2 regions of the Variovorax sp. PMC12 genome follow, and region 2 is predicted to be linked to the other one. Evidence: riboswitches for the same ligand, from Rfam matches in the RefSeq annotation. Region 2 holds a riboswitch; the other holds the start of a gene.
What was found. A riboswitch is a leader RNA that binds a small molecule or an ion and turns the genes downstream of it on or off. The one in region 2 is predicted to bind thiamine pyrophosphate.
Positions count from the first base shown of each region.

Region 1: another riboswitch for thiamine pyrophosphate. It lies ahead of C4F17_RS03935 (purine-cytosine permease family protein); the one in region 2 lies ahead of thiC (phosphomethylpyrimidine synthase ThiC).

Region 1 covers NZ_CP027773.1:852,071-859,618, forward strand. The annotation lists gene C4F17_RS03925 (FAD-dependent oxidoreductase) at 1-218, opposite strand, end outside; gene thiD (bifunctional hydroxymethylpyrimidine kinase/phosphomethylpyrimidine kinase) at 263-1,111, shown strand; gene C4F17_RS03935 (purine-cytosine permease family protein) at 1,056-2,411, opposite strand; TPP riboswitch at 2,489-2,589, opposite strand; gene C4F17_RS03940 (adenylate/guanylate cyclase domain-containing protein) at 2,792-4,687, shown strand; gene C4F17_RS03945 (TetR/AcrR family transcriptional regulator) at 4,671-5,408, opposite strand; gene C4F17_RS03950 (aspartate aminotransferase family protein) at 5,506-6,810, shown strand; gene C4F17_RS03955 (NAD(P)/FAD-dependent oxidoreductase) at 6,815-7,548, opposite strand, start outside.
Region 2 covers NZ_CP027773.1:4,812,128-4,819,675, reverse strand. The annotation lists gene C4F17_RS22440 (HAD family hydrolase) at 1-686, opposite strand, end outside; gene thiC (phosphomethylpyrimidine synthase ThiC) at 719-2,602, opposite strand; TPP riboswitch at 2,694-2,799, opposite strand; gene C4F17_RS22430 (YchJ family protein) at 2,826-3,260, opposite strand; gene C4F17_RS22425 (helix-turn-helix transcriptional regulator) at 3,396-4,163, shown strand; gene iaaH (indoleacetamide hydrolase) at 4,186-5,709, opposite strand; gene C4F17_RS22415 (metallophosphoesterase) at 5,807-6,640, opposite strand; gene C4F17_RS22410 (acyl-CoA dehydrogenase family protein) at 6,637-7,548, opposite strand, start outside.

The DNA.
Region 1 (7,548 bases), 1.9 Mb from region 2:
GCGTGCTGCCCCATGCGCACGACCGACACCGGCGCCACCGCCGATTCGGCCAGCGGCGCGAGCATTGCGGCTGCCACGCGTGCGGCAGCGCCTTCCGCATCGGGGCTGCCCGCTTCGAACAGGTCGACCTTGCAGCCCGCCTGCGCGAGCGTGACCGCCATCAGCCGGCCCATGAGGCCCGCGCCGAGGACGGCGGCGGATTGAAAAGGAAGGCTCATGGTCTCGCTCCTTCCGGCCATGGATACCGCCGATAATTTTCGGCATGACCCAAGCACCCACCCAGCGCTATGCACGCGTGCTCTCCATTGCCGGCTCCGACAGCGGCGGCGGCGCCGGCATCCAGGCCGATCTCAAGACCTTCGCGGCGCTCGGCTGCTATGGCATGACGGCCATCACCGCGCTCACCGCGCAGAACACGCTCGGCGTGTCGGGCATCCACGGCGTGCCGCCCGAGTTTCTCAAGGCGCAGATCCAGGCCGTGGTGGAAGACATCGGCGTCGATGCCGTCAAGCTCGGCATGCTGCACGCGCCCGAGATCGTCGAAGTGGTGGCCTGGGCCATCGACCGCTACCAGCTGAAGAACGTGGTGCTCGACCCCGTGATGGTCGCCACCAGCGGCGACCGGCTGATCGCGTCCGAGACGGTGCAGGTGCTGGTGCGCGAACTGTTCCCGCGCGCGCTGGTGGTGACGCCCAATCTCGACGAAGCCGCGCTGCTCATCGGCCATCCCATCGACGGTATCGATGCGCTCGACGGCGCGGCCGACGAACTGCTGGCGCTCGGCGCCAAGGGCGTGCTGCTCAAGGGCGGCCATCTGCCGGGCAACGACGTGGTCGACGTGCTGCTGCAGTCCGGGGGCGAGCGCAGGCGGCTGGCTTCGAAGCGCATCGACAGCCCCAATCTGCACGGCACCGGCTGCACGTTGTCGTCCGCCATCGCCGCGCACCTGGCATTGGGCGCGGCGCTGCCGGAGGCGGTCGAGCGGGCGCGTGCGTACATCCTCGGCGCGATGGCCGCGGGGGCGGATGTGAAGATCGGCGCGGGTCATGGTCCTCTCAACCACGGCTTTGCGCCAGTGCCGACGCACCGCTTCGCGCTGACGGCCGGCTGAGCCACGCGAGCGCGAAGGTCGCGGCCAGCGTCGGCAATGCCGAGCCGAACTGCGGTGCCCATCTGGCCAGCGCGTGGTACGCGGCAATGCCCGCGATCCAGATCAGCGCGGCGCCGAAATCGATCTTCCGCGCACCGCCCACCGACACGGACTGTCCGCTGCCAAGCCGCCCGATGATCACGCCGTAGAGCGGCACGAACACCGAACTCAACAACAGCAGGAAGGGCTCCAGCGTGTGCATCGGCAGCACCAGTGCAAAAGCGATGCACAGCGCGGCCAGCAGCAGGCCCCAGCGCTTCACGCTCCAGCGCGGCAGCAGGCTGTGCGTGGACACCGAACCCGAATACACGTCGCCGTAGGCGTTGTCGAGCTCGTCGATCAGGATCAGGCCCAGCGCCAGCAGGCCGCCTTGCGCAAGCAGCAGCGCCGTCACCAGCTCGGTGCCCGGCTCGGCCACGCTCACCACCATCACGCCCAGCGCATAGCACCAGATGTTGGCCAGCGCATAGCCGAGCCAGGTGCCGCTGAAGGCGCTCCCCAGGCCCCCGGTACCGCGCTTGCCGTGCCGTGCGTAGTCGGCCACCAGCGGCAGCCATGACACCGGCATCGCGATCACCAGGTCCAGCGCGCCGAACATGCCCATGCTGCCGTCGCCCGGCCGCGCCCAGAACGCGTCGAGTCCCTTGGCATGCAGCCGCGTCGCGAACTGCCAGCTGAGCCACAGCAGCGACAGCACCACCAGCGGCAGCCCGAAGCGGCTGACGAAGCGCCGCACCAGCTTGACCATCGAGCCCGCGAGCAGGGCCAGCAGCACCGCGCCCCAGAGCAGCGTGGTCAGCACGCCGCCCCATGCCGAGCCGATGGAAGGGCCGAAGGCCGCCTGGCCGATGGCCTGCGTGCCCTCGCGCATGACGACCAGCTCGAAGGTGGTCCAGCCCACCAGCTGCACGATGTTCAGCAGCACCGGCAGCCGCGCGAAGGCGCTGCCGTAAGTGGCGTGCATGAGGCCGGCGCTGGCGAGGCCGCTCTCGCAACCGAGCCGCGCGGTCCAGGCCAGCAGGCCCGCGCCAAGGCAGGAGCCCAGCACGATGGCGATGGCCGCGTCCCGCGTGCCCACCGCGGGCACCAGGTACGCGCCGATCTGCATCACCAGCAGGCCGACGCCCAGGCTGAACCACAGCGCGGCGTGGTCGTGCCAGCCGAACACGCGCCTGGACGCGGGCAACGGCGTCAGCGCCTCGTTGGATGAGGCGGATCCGGCGTTGCTGCTGCGATCGTCGTTGTTGTCGTCTTGTGCCATCCGTTTGCTCCAGTGCAAAAGGTTTGGCAGGTGGGCGGGGCCCGAGCGACACGGTCGTCACGCGAGACAACGTGAGCGGCCAACCGGACCAGCTTCCCTGCGCGAGGATTACCTCAATCAGGTTCAAAGGGACTTTCTCAGCCGAACGGCAAGCCGTGCAGCACCCCTAGCAATTGCGCCGCGGGCAACCCACGGCGCGGCCCGGAGTTTATCCGCTGCGGGGAAGCCGCAATGGCAGGCGTGCCTTTGCGGGCAAGGGGAAACCCTCGGGCCGGGCGTGCCCCCGCGCGAGAATCGCCGCGCCCGCAACAACAAAACAGAAGAAAAGGGCGCGCGTGCCGATAAGCAGACAGGAAACAAAAAAAGGGAGAGGGAATTGCATGGCCGATGAGGATTTCAAGGGCGCACGCCTGCGGCGTTTCAGGGTCGACGTGGGCTCCATCATCTGCGCCGTCGCGCTGGTGCAGTCGCTCTTGCTGGTGGCCTTCGGTTACTGGGCGGCGGAGAAGCTGGTGTCCAAGGTGGGCACGGCCGCGCACAAGACCAACCACGACCGTGTCGAGGACAACGTGCTGGCGTTCCTCGCCAAGACCGAGGGCGTGATCCGCGCCATCGCCGATTCGCCCAGCGTGCACGCGACCGGGGAAGACGGCGAGCAGACCGCCGAGATGCTCTGGACCATGCTGGAGCAGACCCCCGAGCTCGACAGCATCAACGTGGCCACCGACGACGGCCATGTGCTGATGGCCGTGCGCTATCCGGTTCCGGCCATCCGCCAGGTATTGCGCGGCCCCGACTTCAGCACCGAGACCTGGCAATACAAGAGCTCGCCGGACCTCGACGGCGGCGACGCCAGGCAGCGCTTCTCGACGACGTCCATCTCCTCGTACCGCAGCGACTTCGACCCCGAGAAGCGAACCTGGTACCGGGAGGCGGTGAAGGCGAAAGGCCCGGTGTGGACCGAGCCCTTCCTGATGAGCGACGCGCAGGAACTCGCCGTCGGCCACGCACGGCCTTCCGGGCGAGTCGACGACGAGGGCCACCGGCGCGGGCTCGTGGTCGACGCGAATGTGTCGCTGGGGCATCTGTCGAGGCTGGTGCGCATCTTCGGCGCGCTCGGCAGCGGCGACAGCGCCTTGCTGAGCTCCGACCATCATGTGATCGCCCGCAGCGACCATCCCGACCCGGTGCGCGAGCTCGAGTCGCCCGACACCGGCGTGCTGGGCGCCATCCACGCTCACATGCTCGCCAAGAGCACGGCCGGCGGTGCCGACGACCTGGCTTTTTCGATGGCGCACGACGGGCGCAGCTACCTCGTGCAGACCTCGCACATCCCCCACACGCGCTGGCAGCTCGTCAGCTGGGAGCCCGAGGAGACGGTGCTCGGGGGCCTGCAGCGCTCGGTGCTGTGGGCATTGCTCATGACGCTCAGCTTCCTCGGACTGGCGCTGTTGCTCTCGCTGCGCTTGTCCAAGCTGGTGACAGGGCCCATCGAGAACCTTTCGCGCGTCGCGCGCCGCATCGGTCGGCTGGAGCTGGACAACCTGCCGCTCGAGCCGAGCCGGGTGCTGGAGGTCCAGCATCTCAACCAGGCGCTGGACGAGTCGGCACGCAGCCTCCAGGCGTTCAGGAAGTTCGTGCCGGTCGACATCCTGCGCCAGCTCGTGGTCAAGGGCCACGCGCTGACGCCCGGCGGTTCGCCGCGGCGCGTCACGGTGATGTTCACCGACGTGGAAGGCTTCACCAGCATCTCCGAATCGATGCAGGCCGACGTGCTCGTGAGGCAGCTGACCGAGTACTTCAACCTCGCGTCCGGCATCTTCGCGCGGCACGGCGGCGTGGTCGACAAGTTCATGGGCGACGGCATCATGGTGCTGTGGGGCGCCCCGGCCGACCTGGAAGATGCGGAGTACCGCGCCTGCCTGGCGGCGCTCGAGCTGCATGACCGGATGAGCGCGCTCAACGCCAAGTGGCGCGCCGAAGGCCTGCACGAGTTCCGCACGCGCATCGGCATACACACCGGACTTGTGATCGCCGGCGTGCTCGGCTCGAGCAACCGACTGTCGTACACCGCCATCGGCGACACCATCAACGCGGCAAGCCGCATCGAGGCCGCCAACAAGGAACTGGGCACGCGCACGCTGATATCGCAGGACACCTTCGACGGGCTGGGCGGGCGCCTTGCCACGCGCCGCATCGAGGAGCTGGCCGAGCTGCGCGGCCGGCAGACGCGCATGGTGCTGTACGAGCTGCTGGGGCCTAGGCCCCCGGCCTGACCCTGCGCGCGAAGGCTTCGAGCCCGTCGATGGTCATCTGGATGTGGCGCTCGAAGCTGCTGTCCAGCGGCACGGCGGTGCCGTTGTCCCAGCGCATGATGAAGGCCTTGTTGGCCAGCAATGGCAGGTTGCGCGCGAGCACCGGGTGGTCGAGCGGGCGGATGGTGTGCACGCGTTCGCGCAGTTCCTCGGCCCAGGCCTGGGTGTTGTCGGCGGGCAGGGGCGAGAACTCCATCGTCAGGAAACCCAGCATCGCCGCGATCACGCAGTTGTAGGCCTCCAGCAGGGGTTCGCCCTCGAAGCCCGCCTCGGTCAATGCGGCCAGGACGCCTTCGACCAGCTCCGTCGGCAGGCTGCCGTTGGACACGAGTTGCGCGCCCAGCAGCTGCGCGACGTTTGGGTGCTGCTGCACGGCGTCGCGGCAGCGGCGGAACAGCTCCGCGATCCATGCCTGCCATTCGAGCTTGCCCGCAGGCGGCGCAACGCCGGCCATGACGGCGGCCGCCACCTCGGCCAGCAGGGCTTCGCGCGTGCTGACGTGCCAGTGCACCGTCGCCGGATACACGCCGAGCTGCGCCGCCACCTCGCGCATGCTGAACGCGCCGAGGCCGAATTCGTCGATCTGCGCCAGCGCGACTTCGGCGATGCGCTGTTTCGTCAGTTCGCCGCCGCCGGCGGGGCGGCCAGCGGAGCGGGGCTTGGGTGGCGAGGTCGTCTTCATGGTCGACGCCATTGTGCTGCAGTTCAATTGATCGTATAAACAATATTAATTGTTCAGTGACCAATTAATCCCTGTCTGCAAATTAAGGACATCCGCCATGACCCATGCCGCCATAGACCAGGCCCTTGCCGATGCGTACCGGCGCTTCACCGACGCCAATCCGGCCAGCCAGCGCCAGTTCGAGGCGCAGGCGCGCTACATGCCCGGAGCCAACAGCCGCTCCGTGCTGTTCTACGCGCCGTTCCCCCTGACCATCGCCAGGGGCGAAGGCGCCGCGCTGTGGGACGCCGACGGCCATCGCTACGCCGACTTCATTGCCGAGTACACGGCCGGTGTCTACGGCCACTCCGCGCCGGAAATCCGCGATGCGGTCATCGAGGCGATGCAGGGCGGCATCAACCTCACCGGGCACAACCTGCTCGAAGGACGGCTGGCCCGGCTGATCTGCGAGCGCTTTCCGCAGATCGAGCAGCTGCGCTTCACCAACTCGGGCACCGAGGCCAACCTGATGGCGCTCACGGCGGCGCTGCACTTCACGGGGCGCAGGAAGATCGTCGTGTTCTCGGGCGGCTACCACGGCGGGGTGCTGGGCTTCGGCGCCAGGCCTTTGCCGACCACCGTGCCGTTCGACTTTCTCGTGCTGCCTTACAACGACGCGCAAACGGCCCGCGCGCAGATCGAACGGCACGGCCCCGAGATCGCCGCGGTATTGGTCGAGCCGATGCAGGGCGCGAGCGGCTGCATTCCGGGGCAACCCGACTTCCTGCAGGCCCTGCGCGAGTCGGCCACGCAGGTCGGCGCGCTGCTGATCTTCGACGAAGTCATGACCTCGCGGCTTGCGCCGCATGGGCTGGCGAACAAGCTCGGCATCCGTTCGGACCTGACCACGCTGGGCAAGTACATCGGCGGCGGCATGTCTTTTGGTGCGTTCGGCGGGCGCGCCGACGTGATGGCACTGTTCGACCCGCGCACCGGTCCGCTGGCCCATTCGGGAACCTTCAACAACAACGTGATGACGATGGCGGCCGGCTATGCCGGTCTCACGAAGCTCTTCACGCCCGAGGCGGCCGGTGCGCTGGCCCAGAGGGGCGAGGCACTGCGCGCGCGGCTCAACGCGCTGTGCGCGAACGAGGGCGTCGCCATGCAGTTCACCGGCATCGGCTCGCTGATGAACGCGCATTTCGTGCAGGGCGATGTACGCAGCAGCGAAGACCTGGCGGCGGTCGACGGCCGGCTGCGGCAGCTGCTGTTCTTCCACCTGCTGAACGAGGGCATCTACAGCTCGCCGCGCGGCTTCGTCGTGCTGTCGCTGCCGCTGACGGATGCGGACATCGACCGCTGCGTGGCCGCCATCGGCAGCTTCATCGGCGGGCACGCGGCGCTGCTGCCCCGCGCGGACTAGCGGATCAGGCCTTGCGCACGCCCAGCAGCTCGTGCAGCCGCGTGCTGGTGGTCGTGTACTGCAGCGGCACGGCCTTGCCCGGAAACACGATGGCCGTGGCGCCCCAGGCAGCCAGCGTGGCCTCGTGGAAGCCGCAGACGATGAGCTTCTTCTTGCCCGGGTAGGTGTTGATGTCGCCGACCGCGAACACGCCGCGTTCGCGGGTTTCGTATTTCTCGGTGTCGACCGGCACCTGCTTGCGCTCCAGCTCCAGCCCCCAGTCGGCGATGGGGCCGAGGCGCGGGGAGATGCCCAGGCAGGCGATCAGCGCGTCGAGCGGCAGGTCGAGCGTGGTGGCGTCTGGCGTGACGATCTGGAGCTGTTTGCCATTGAACGCGCCGGGTTGGCCGACCTTGAAGGCCAGCTTGCCCTGCGCCACGAGCCGGCGCATGGCCGCGACCGTGGCCTCGTCGGCCTGGAAACCGTCGCGGCGATGGACCAGCGTGACATGCGCGGCCGTGCCGGTCAGCGCAATGGCGGTTTCCAGCGCGACGTCGTCGCCGCCGTTGACCACGACGGCCTGCCCGGCAAAGCGGTCCAGCGAGTCGGGGTGATAGAAAAGAGACGTGCCCTCGAAGCGCTCGATGCCTTCGACGGCGATGCGCTTGGGCACGAAGGCCCCGACGCCCGCCGCGATGAATACCGTCTTCGCCAGGAAGGCCTTGCCCGCCGAGGTTGTCAGCAGCAGCCGTTCGTCAG
Region 2 (7,548 bases):
GCCTGCAGGTCGTAGCCTGAAAGCAGCGCGGGCAATTCGGCCATGTCGCTGAACACGCGCACCACGCCCACGCTCAGCAGCGGCCCCGGCCCGCTGTGGCCCGATTCGCCGGTGCTGTAGCCAAACACGGTCGCGCCCGCGGCCACGCCGGCCATCGCGCCGGTGACGGTGTCCTCGACGATCGCGCAGCGGCGCGGATCGACGCCCAGCGCCTCGGCTGCCGCCAGGTACACGTCGGGATGCGGCTTGGAGCGCGGCATTTCATGGCCGCTGAAGATGCGGCCCTGGAAGCAGTCCAGCAGGCCGACCTTGGCCAGCTGCAGCTCGACCTTGTGGCGGTCCGCGCCCGAGGCGCAGGCGATGCGGCCCTTGAGCCGCGCATGGATCGCGCGGATGGCGGCCGGCGCGTTCGGAATCGCGACGAGGTCGCGCTCCAGTGCTTCGTTGCGCCGCGCTCGGAAGCTGCGCAGCCACTCGTCGGTGATCTTCACGCCGGTCTTCGACTCGATGAGCGCGGCCTCGTCCTTCACCGCCTTGCCGGTGAAGGTGTTCATCGATTCCTCGGTGCTGAGGTGCCAGCCGAGCTCGCCGAGCATCTCGGCGAGCACGCGGTTGGTGATGGGTTCGGAATCGACGAGAACGCCGTCGCAGTCGAACAGGACCGCGGAAAAGGGAAAAGGGGTCATGCCTCCATGGTAGCAACGACCCCGCTGCAAGCTCAGGACACGGCCTTGATCGGGATGTAGATCTCGCCGCCGCCCGCCATGAACTCCTTCGACTTCTCTTCCATGCCCTCGGTCATGGCTTCGGCTTCGGCCACGCCCTTCTTCGCGGCGTACTCGCGCACTTCCTGCGTGATCTTCATCGAGCAGAACTTGGGGCCGCACATGGAGCAGAAGTGCGCCACCTTGCTCGAGTCCTTGGGCAGGGTCTCGTCGTGGAATTCGCGCGCGGTGTCGGGGTCCAGGCCCAGGTTGAACTGGTCCTGCCAGCGGAACTCGAAGCGTGCCTTGCTCAGCGCATCGTCGCGCGAGCGCGCGCCCGGGTGGCCCTTGGCCACATCGGCCGCATGCGCGGCGATCTTGTACGCAATGATCCCCTGCTTCACATCGTCGCGGTCGGGCAGGCCCAGGTGCTCCTTCGGCGTCACGTAGCAGAGCATCGCGGTGCCGGCCCAGCCGATCATGGCCGCGCCGATGGCGCTGGCAATGTGGTCGTAGCCCGGCGCGATGTCGATGGTCAGCGGCCCCAGCGTGTAGAACGGCGCCTCGTGGCAATGCTTGAGCTGCTCGTCCATGTTCGACTGGATCATGTGCATCGGCACGTGGCCCGGGCCTTCGATCATGGTCTGCACGTCGTGCTTCCAGGCAATCTGCGTGAGCTCGCCCAGCGTGCGCAGCTCGGCGAACTGCGCCTCGTCGTTGGCGTCGGCGCCCGAGCCGGGGCGCAGGCCGTCGCCGAGCGAGAAGCTCACGTCGTAGGCCTTCATGATGTCGCAGATGTCCTCGAAGTGCGTGTAGAGGAAGCTCTCCTTGTGATGCGCGATGCACCACTTGGCCATGATCGAGCCGCCGCGCGACACGATGCCCGTCATGCGGTCGGCCGTGAGGTGGATGAACGGCAGGCGCAGCCCGGCGTGGATGGTGAAGTAGTCGACGCCCTGCTCCGCCTGCTCGATCAGCGTGTCGCGATAGATCTCCCAGGTGAGGTCTTCGGCCACGCCGCCCACCTTCTCCAGCGCCTGGTAAATGGGCACGGTGCCGATGGGCACCGGCGAGTTGCGCACGATCCAGTCGCGCGTGGTGTGGATGTTCTTGCCGGTCGACAGGTCCATCACGTTGTCGGCGCCCCAGCGGATGGCCCACACCAGCTTCTCGACCTCTTCCTCGATGCTCGAGGTGACGGCCGAGTTGCCGATGTTGGCGTTGATCTTCACCTTGAAGTTGCGACCGATGGCCATCGGCTCGACTTCGGGGTGGTTGATGTTGGCCGGAATGATGGCGCGGCCGCGCGCCACCTCGTCGCGCACGAATTCGGGCGTGATGATGCGCGGAATGCTCGCGCCCATGGGGTTGCCCGCCACGCGCTTCGCACGCTCCTCGTTGGCGAGGTACTGGGCCATCCACTCGCGCTTGCCGTTCTCGCGCAGGGCCACGTACTCCATCTCGGGCGTGACGATGCCGCGGCGCGCGTAGTGCATCTGCGTGACGTTGGCGCCCGACTTTGCGCGGCGCGGCTGGCGCTGCAGCGCCGAGGCACCGGCGCGCAGCTCGGCCAGACGCTGGGCGTCGCGGTCTTCGTTCTTGGCGCCGTCGTCCAGCGCGTGGTGCGAGCGGCCCTCGTAACTTTCAGTGTCATTGCGCTCGATGACCCAGGCGCCGCGCACGTCGGGCAGGCCGCGGCGCACGTCGATCTCGACCTTGGGGTCGGTGTAGGGGCCGGAGGTGTCGTAGAGCGAGACGGTCTCGCCGTTGGTCAGCAGCACGTCGCGCACCGGCACCTGCAGGTCGGGACGGCTGCCCGGAATCACGCACTTGTGCGAAGCGGGAAACGGCTCGCGCGTGAGCGAAAGCAGCGAGGTGAACTTGTCGGGGGCATTCATCGGAGGCACTCCTTGTTGAGGAAAAGGGTGCTCCGCAATCGCTCGGTGGACTTCGGGAAGCCCGTCACGGAAGGGGGAGTGACGGACCGGAGTCAGGGAGTGCAGCTCTTCTTACGCCGGTATGACCCGGATCAAGTTCGCGGGTCGGCAGCTTTGCCATCTCAGCACGCCACATGCGTGCACCCCGGAGCGGGGCCGATTGTGCGAGCCGCCGGGCGGCGCGTCAAGCCAGGGGCTGCTGCAGGTCGCCGTCGAGATAGAACCAGCGCGCGCCCTCGCGCACGAAACGGCTGCGCTCGTGCAGCCGGGTCGCGGCGCCGGTGGCCGCGCTGCGCTGGCGGGCGACGAACTCGACCTCGGCGTGGTCGGCGTCGAGCACGGAGCGCGAACGGATGTCCAGCCCCAGCCATTTGACCCCCGGCTCGAACTCGATGGAGGCCGGCCGCCTGGCCGCGTCCCAGGTGGCGAGCAGGTACTCGCCGCGCTCCAGCACGAAGGCCGAGTAGCGAGAACGCATCAGCGATTCGGCGTCCGGCGCCGGCGTGTTCTCGAAATCGTCGAGATAGCGGCCACAGCACAGGGCGTAGCCGATGGGCTTGTCGCGGCGGTCGGTACGGCCGCAGGGACAAGGTCCGGTGGTGGGATCGATGGCACTCATGAAGACCGCTATTGGAACACCTCGCGGGCCGGGTGCCGAGAGGGCAAGCCCCGGGGTGCCGCGCCGAGGGCATTCACCCTTGGCGCGGCGCTTGCTAAACGCTAGCTTCACAGCGATTCCACCGGAAGAACCGCGATGTACCTCACAGGCACTGAACAGCAGGCGTTGCGCGGCGTTTTCACGCTGCTGGCGCAGGACGCCGCCGGCAACGAGCGCGATATTCGCGAAAGCCTGGGCCGGGCGCTGCTCGACCTGCTGCGCGCGGACCAGTTCGCCTCGTTCGTGTGGGATGCGGGCAGCCGCAGCTTCGGCGCGCGCGTGGCGATCAACATGGAGCCCGCCAACCTCGACAGCTACGCGCAATGGCACCAGCACAACGATCCGATCACCTTCGTGCTGCAATCGCGCCGCCGCGCCACGCGCGTGACCGAGGTGATGCCGCAGCGCGCCCTGATGCGCACCCCGTTCTTCAACGACTTTCTCTCGCGCGACGGCCTGCACTGGGGCATGAACCTGCATGCCTTCGAGGGCGAGCGCGCGCTGGGCGACCTGCGCATCTGGCGGCGCAAGGGACGCGGCGATTTCGGCGACCACGAGAAAGCGCTGCTGGACCTGATCGAGCCGGCGTTCGCCGGGGCGCTGCAGCGGGCCCAGCGCGCGGCTGCGGCCATCGCCTTGCCCCCGCCACGGCAAGCGCAAGACGCTGCATGGTCCCTGCTGAGCGCACGCGAGCAGCAGGTGGCGCGCTGCGTGCGCGAAGGCCTCACCGACAAGGAGATCGCGCGGCGCATGGAGGTGGGCGTGCCCACCGTGCGCACCTACCTGCGGCGCATCTTCGACAAGCTGGGCATCGAGCGCCGCGCGGCGCTGGCCGGCTGGAGCGTGCCGCCGGCCGGGCGCTGACCACGCACCCCGGCTTGCTTGCTTATTTGGGCGCGGGCAGCCGGCCGAGCACCTGTTCCACGGCGAGCCCCACGGCCAGCAGCTTGCGGTCGCTGCCGGCCGGCCCGTCGAGTTCCAGCCCCACGGGCAGGCCCGTCGTCGCGCCGAGGCCCGACGGCAACTGCACGCCCGGAATGCCGGCGTTGCTGCCCGGGTCGGTGTTCTGGATCAGCGCGCCGAAGTTCTCCGGGCTGCTGGCCTCGGGCGCCGCGGCCAGCGCCACGCGCGGCACGGTCGGGAACACCAGCGCGTCGAGCCTGTTGCTGGCGAAGGTGTCGCGGTAGAGCTTCTGCAGCGCGGGGCGTGCAACGCGCATCGCGTTGTCGTAGACCGGCTTCGCATCGACCGTGCCGGCGGGCGCGGGCAGCTTGCGCGGGATCACGAAGGCGTCGAAGGTGCCCTTGACGTCGGGGCTGGCGATGCCGGCGGCGAGCTGCGCGATGTCGATGCCGGTGCGGTACTTCGCGAGGTAGGCCGCCATGTCGTCGTTCGCCTCGTAGAGCGCGAGCGGAAAGCCGATCGCGCCGTTGAGCTCCATCAGCTTCGGCATTTCCACATCCACCAGCGTGACGCCGGCCGCGCGCAGCTTGGCCAGCGCGGCGTCGGTGGCGGCGCGCGTGTCGGCGTCGAGGTTGGCGTAGAAAGCCTGCACCACGCCGAGCCGCACGCGCTTCAGGTCGGCGGGCCGGAGCGGCTTGCCGCCGGCGATCACGCCGTCGAGCAGTGCCACGTCGGCCATCGACTGCGCCATCGGCCCGGCCGTGTCGCGCGTGTGCGAGATGGGCGCAATGCCCTGCTGCGGATAGCGGCCCATGCTCGGGCGCAGCGACGCGCAGCCGTTGAAAGCGCACGGAATGCGCACCGAGCCGCCGGTGTCGGTGCCGAGGGCGGCCGGCACCATGCGCGCGCCCAGCGCCGCGCCATTGCCCGAAGAAGAGCCGCCCGCGATACGGCTCGCGTCGTAGGCATTGCGCACGCCCACCTCGGGCCCGCTCTGGAACGCGGGGTTGTAGCCGGTGACGCCGAAGGCCAGCTCGTGCATGTTGGTCTTGCCGAGCACCACCGCGCCGGCGGCGCGCAGCTTGGCCACCACAGGTGCATCGGCGCCGGGCACGAAGCCCTTGAGCGCAGGCGTGCCGGCCGTCGCGGGCAGGCCCTGCACCTGGATGTTGTCCTTGATGGCCACGGGCAGCCCCGCGAGCGGCTTGCACGCGCCGCCGCGCTTGCGCAGCGCATCGGCGGCGCGCGCCTGCTTCAGTGCGCCGGCTTCGTCGAGCGTGATGAAGGCATTGAGGTTCGCCCGGGCCTTGGCCTGGGCGATGTAGGCCGTGACCAGCTGCTCGCTGGTGACGGCACCGGCGCACAGCTGCTTCACGGCTTCGCTCGCGGTCAGCGCGGCGATGTCGGGCGCGGCGGCGGTCTGCGCCTGCGCCTGCGCCGGCAGGATGGGGGCGCCAAGGCACAGCAGGGCCAGGGCGGTGGCGGGAACGGATTTTGAAATGGACATGGCGAAGGCCTCCGACAAGAGAGGCCGCCATGGTGCGCTCGAGGCGCACGGTTGTCTGTCGTCGAAACCGATGACAGGCTGACGGATGGGTAACCGGCTAGCGGAACATCACCCACTCGGGCCGCATGTTGAAGCGCACCGGCAGGATGCTCACGCCGAGGCCGCTGGTTACGTACATGCGCCTGCCCTTGTGCGAGATCCAGCCGTAAGCCCATTCGCGCGGCGCCGCGCCGGGCACGATCAGTGCGCCATGGCCCGGCACGCTGACCTGTCCGCCGTGCGTATGCCCCGCGACCACGAGGCCTCTTGTGCGCGGCATGGTCGCGAGGCTGAAGGGGTCGTGCATCATGACCAGTGTCGCTGCCTCGGGCGGCACGCCGGCCAGCGCGCGCATCGGGTCCGAATGGCCGGTCGAGTGATCGCCGATACCGACCACCCAGAGGTCGTGGCCGGGCACTTGCACCGAAGCGTTTTCCAGCACCCGGATGCCCTGCGCGGCCAGTGCCTTGGCGATGCGCTGGCCGTCATGCCACCAATCGTGGTTGCCGAGCACTGCATACACGCCGTGCGGCGCCTTCAGGCGGCCGAACACCACGGCCATGTCTTCGATGGGCAGCGACTCGTCGCCACCCGAGCCGGCCAGGAAGTCGCCGGGCAGCAGCACGATGTCGGGCTGCGCTGCATTGATGTCGTCCACGACGCGTGCGGCGCGCCCAAGGCCGTTGACGCGCCATGCCGAACGCGCGGTGAGGTGCCAGTCGCTCGCCACCGCCACCTTCAGTCCCGGCGGCGCCTGCCATGCAGATGAGCCCAGGGGTTCTACACGCACGGCCACCCAGCGCGGCTCGATGACGAAGCCCCATAGCGCGAGCCCCGCCAGCACGCATGCCGTGGCAATCCAGCCCCACCACCGTCCGCTGCGCCGGTTCACGCCAGCGCGCGTTGAATCAAGAGCTTCTGGATGTCCGAGGTGCCTTCGTAGATCTGGCACACGCGCACGTCGCGGTAGATGCGCTCCAGCGGGAAGTCGTTCACGTAGCCGTAGCCGCCCAGCGTCTGGATGGCGGCGCTGCACACGCGCTCGGCCATCTCGCTGGCGAAGAGCTTCGCCATGGCCGCCTCCTTCAGGCAGGGCCGGCCGGCGTCGCGCAGCGCGGCGGCATGCCAGATGAGCTGGCGCGCCGCTTCGAGCTGCGTCGCGCATTCGGCAAGGCGGAAGCCAACGGCCTGCTGGTCGAAGATCGAACCGCCGAAGGCCTGGCGTTCCTTGGCATAGGCCAGCGCCACGTCGAAGGCGCTGCGCGCCATGCCCACGCTCTGCGCTGCAATGCCGATGCGCCCGCCCTCGAGCGCGCCGAGGGCGATCTTGTAGCCCTCGCCTTCGGCGCCGATGAGGTTTTCCACCGGGATGCGGCAGCCGTCGAAGTTGATCTGCGCGGTGTCGCTGCTGTGCTGGCCCAGCTTGTCTTCCAGCCGCGCGACGTTGTAGCCGGGCGCGTCGGTCGGCACCAGGAACGCGCTCATGCCGCGCTTGCCCGCGCCCTTGTCGGTCACGGCAATGACGACGGCCACATGGCCGTTCTTGCCGCTGGTGATGAACTGCTTGACGCCGTCGATCACGTAGGCGTCGCCGTCCTTGCGCGCCGTGGTGCGCAGGCTCGACGCGTCGCTGCCGGCCTGCGGCTCGGTGAGGCAGAAGGCGCCGAGCATCTTCCCCTGCGCGAGCGGCTCGAGCCACTGCTTCTTCTGCTGCGCGTTGCCGTAGCGCATGAGGATGGCGTTGACGGGGCAGTTGGTCACGCTGATGGCGGTGCTGGTGCCGCCGTCGCCGGCCGCGAT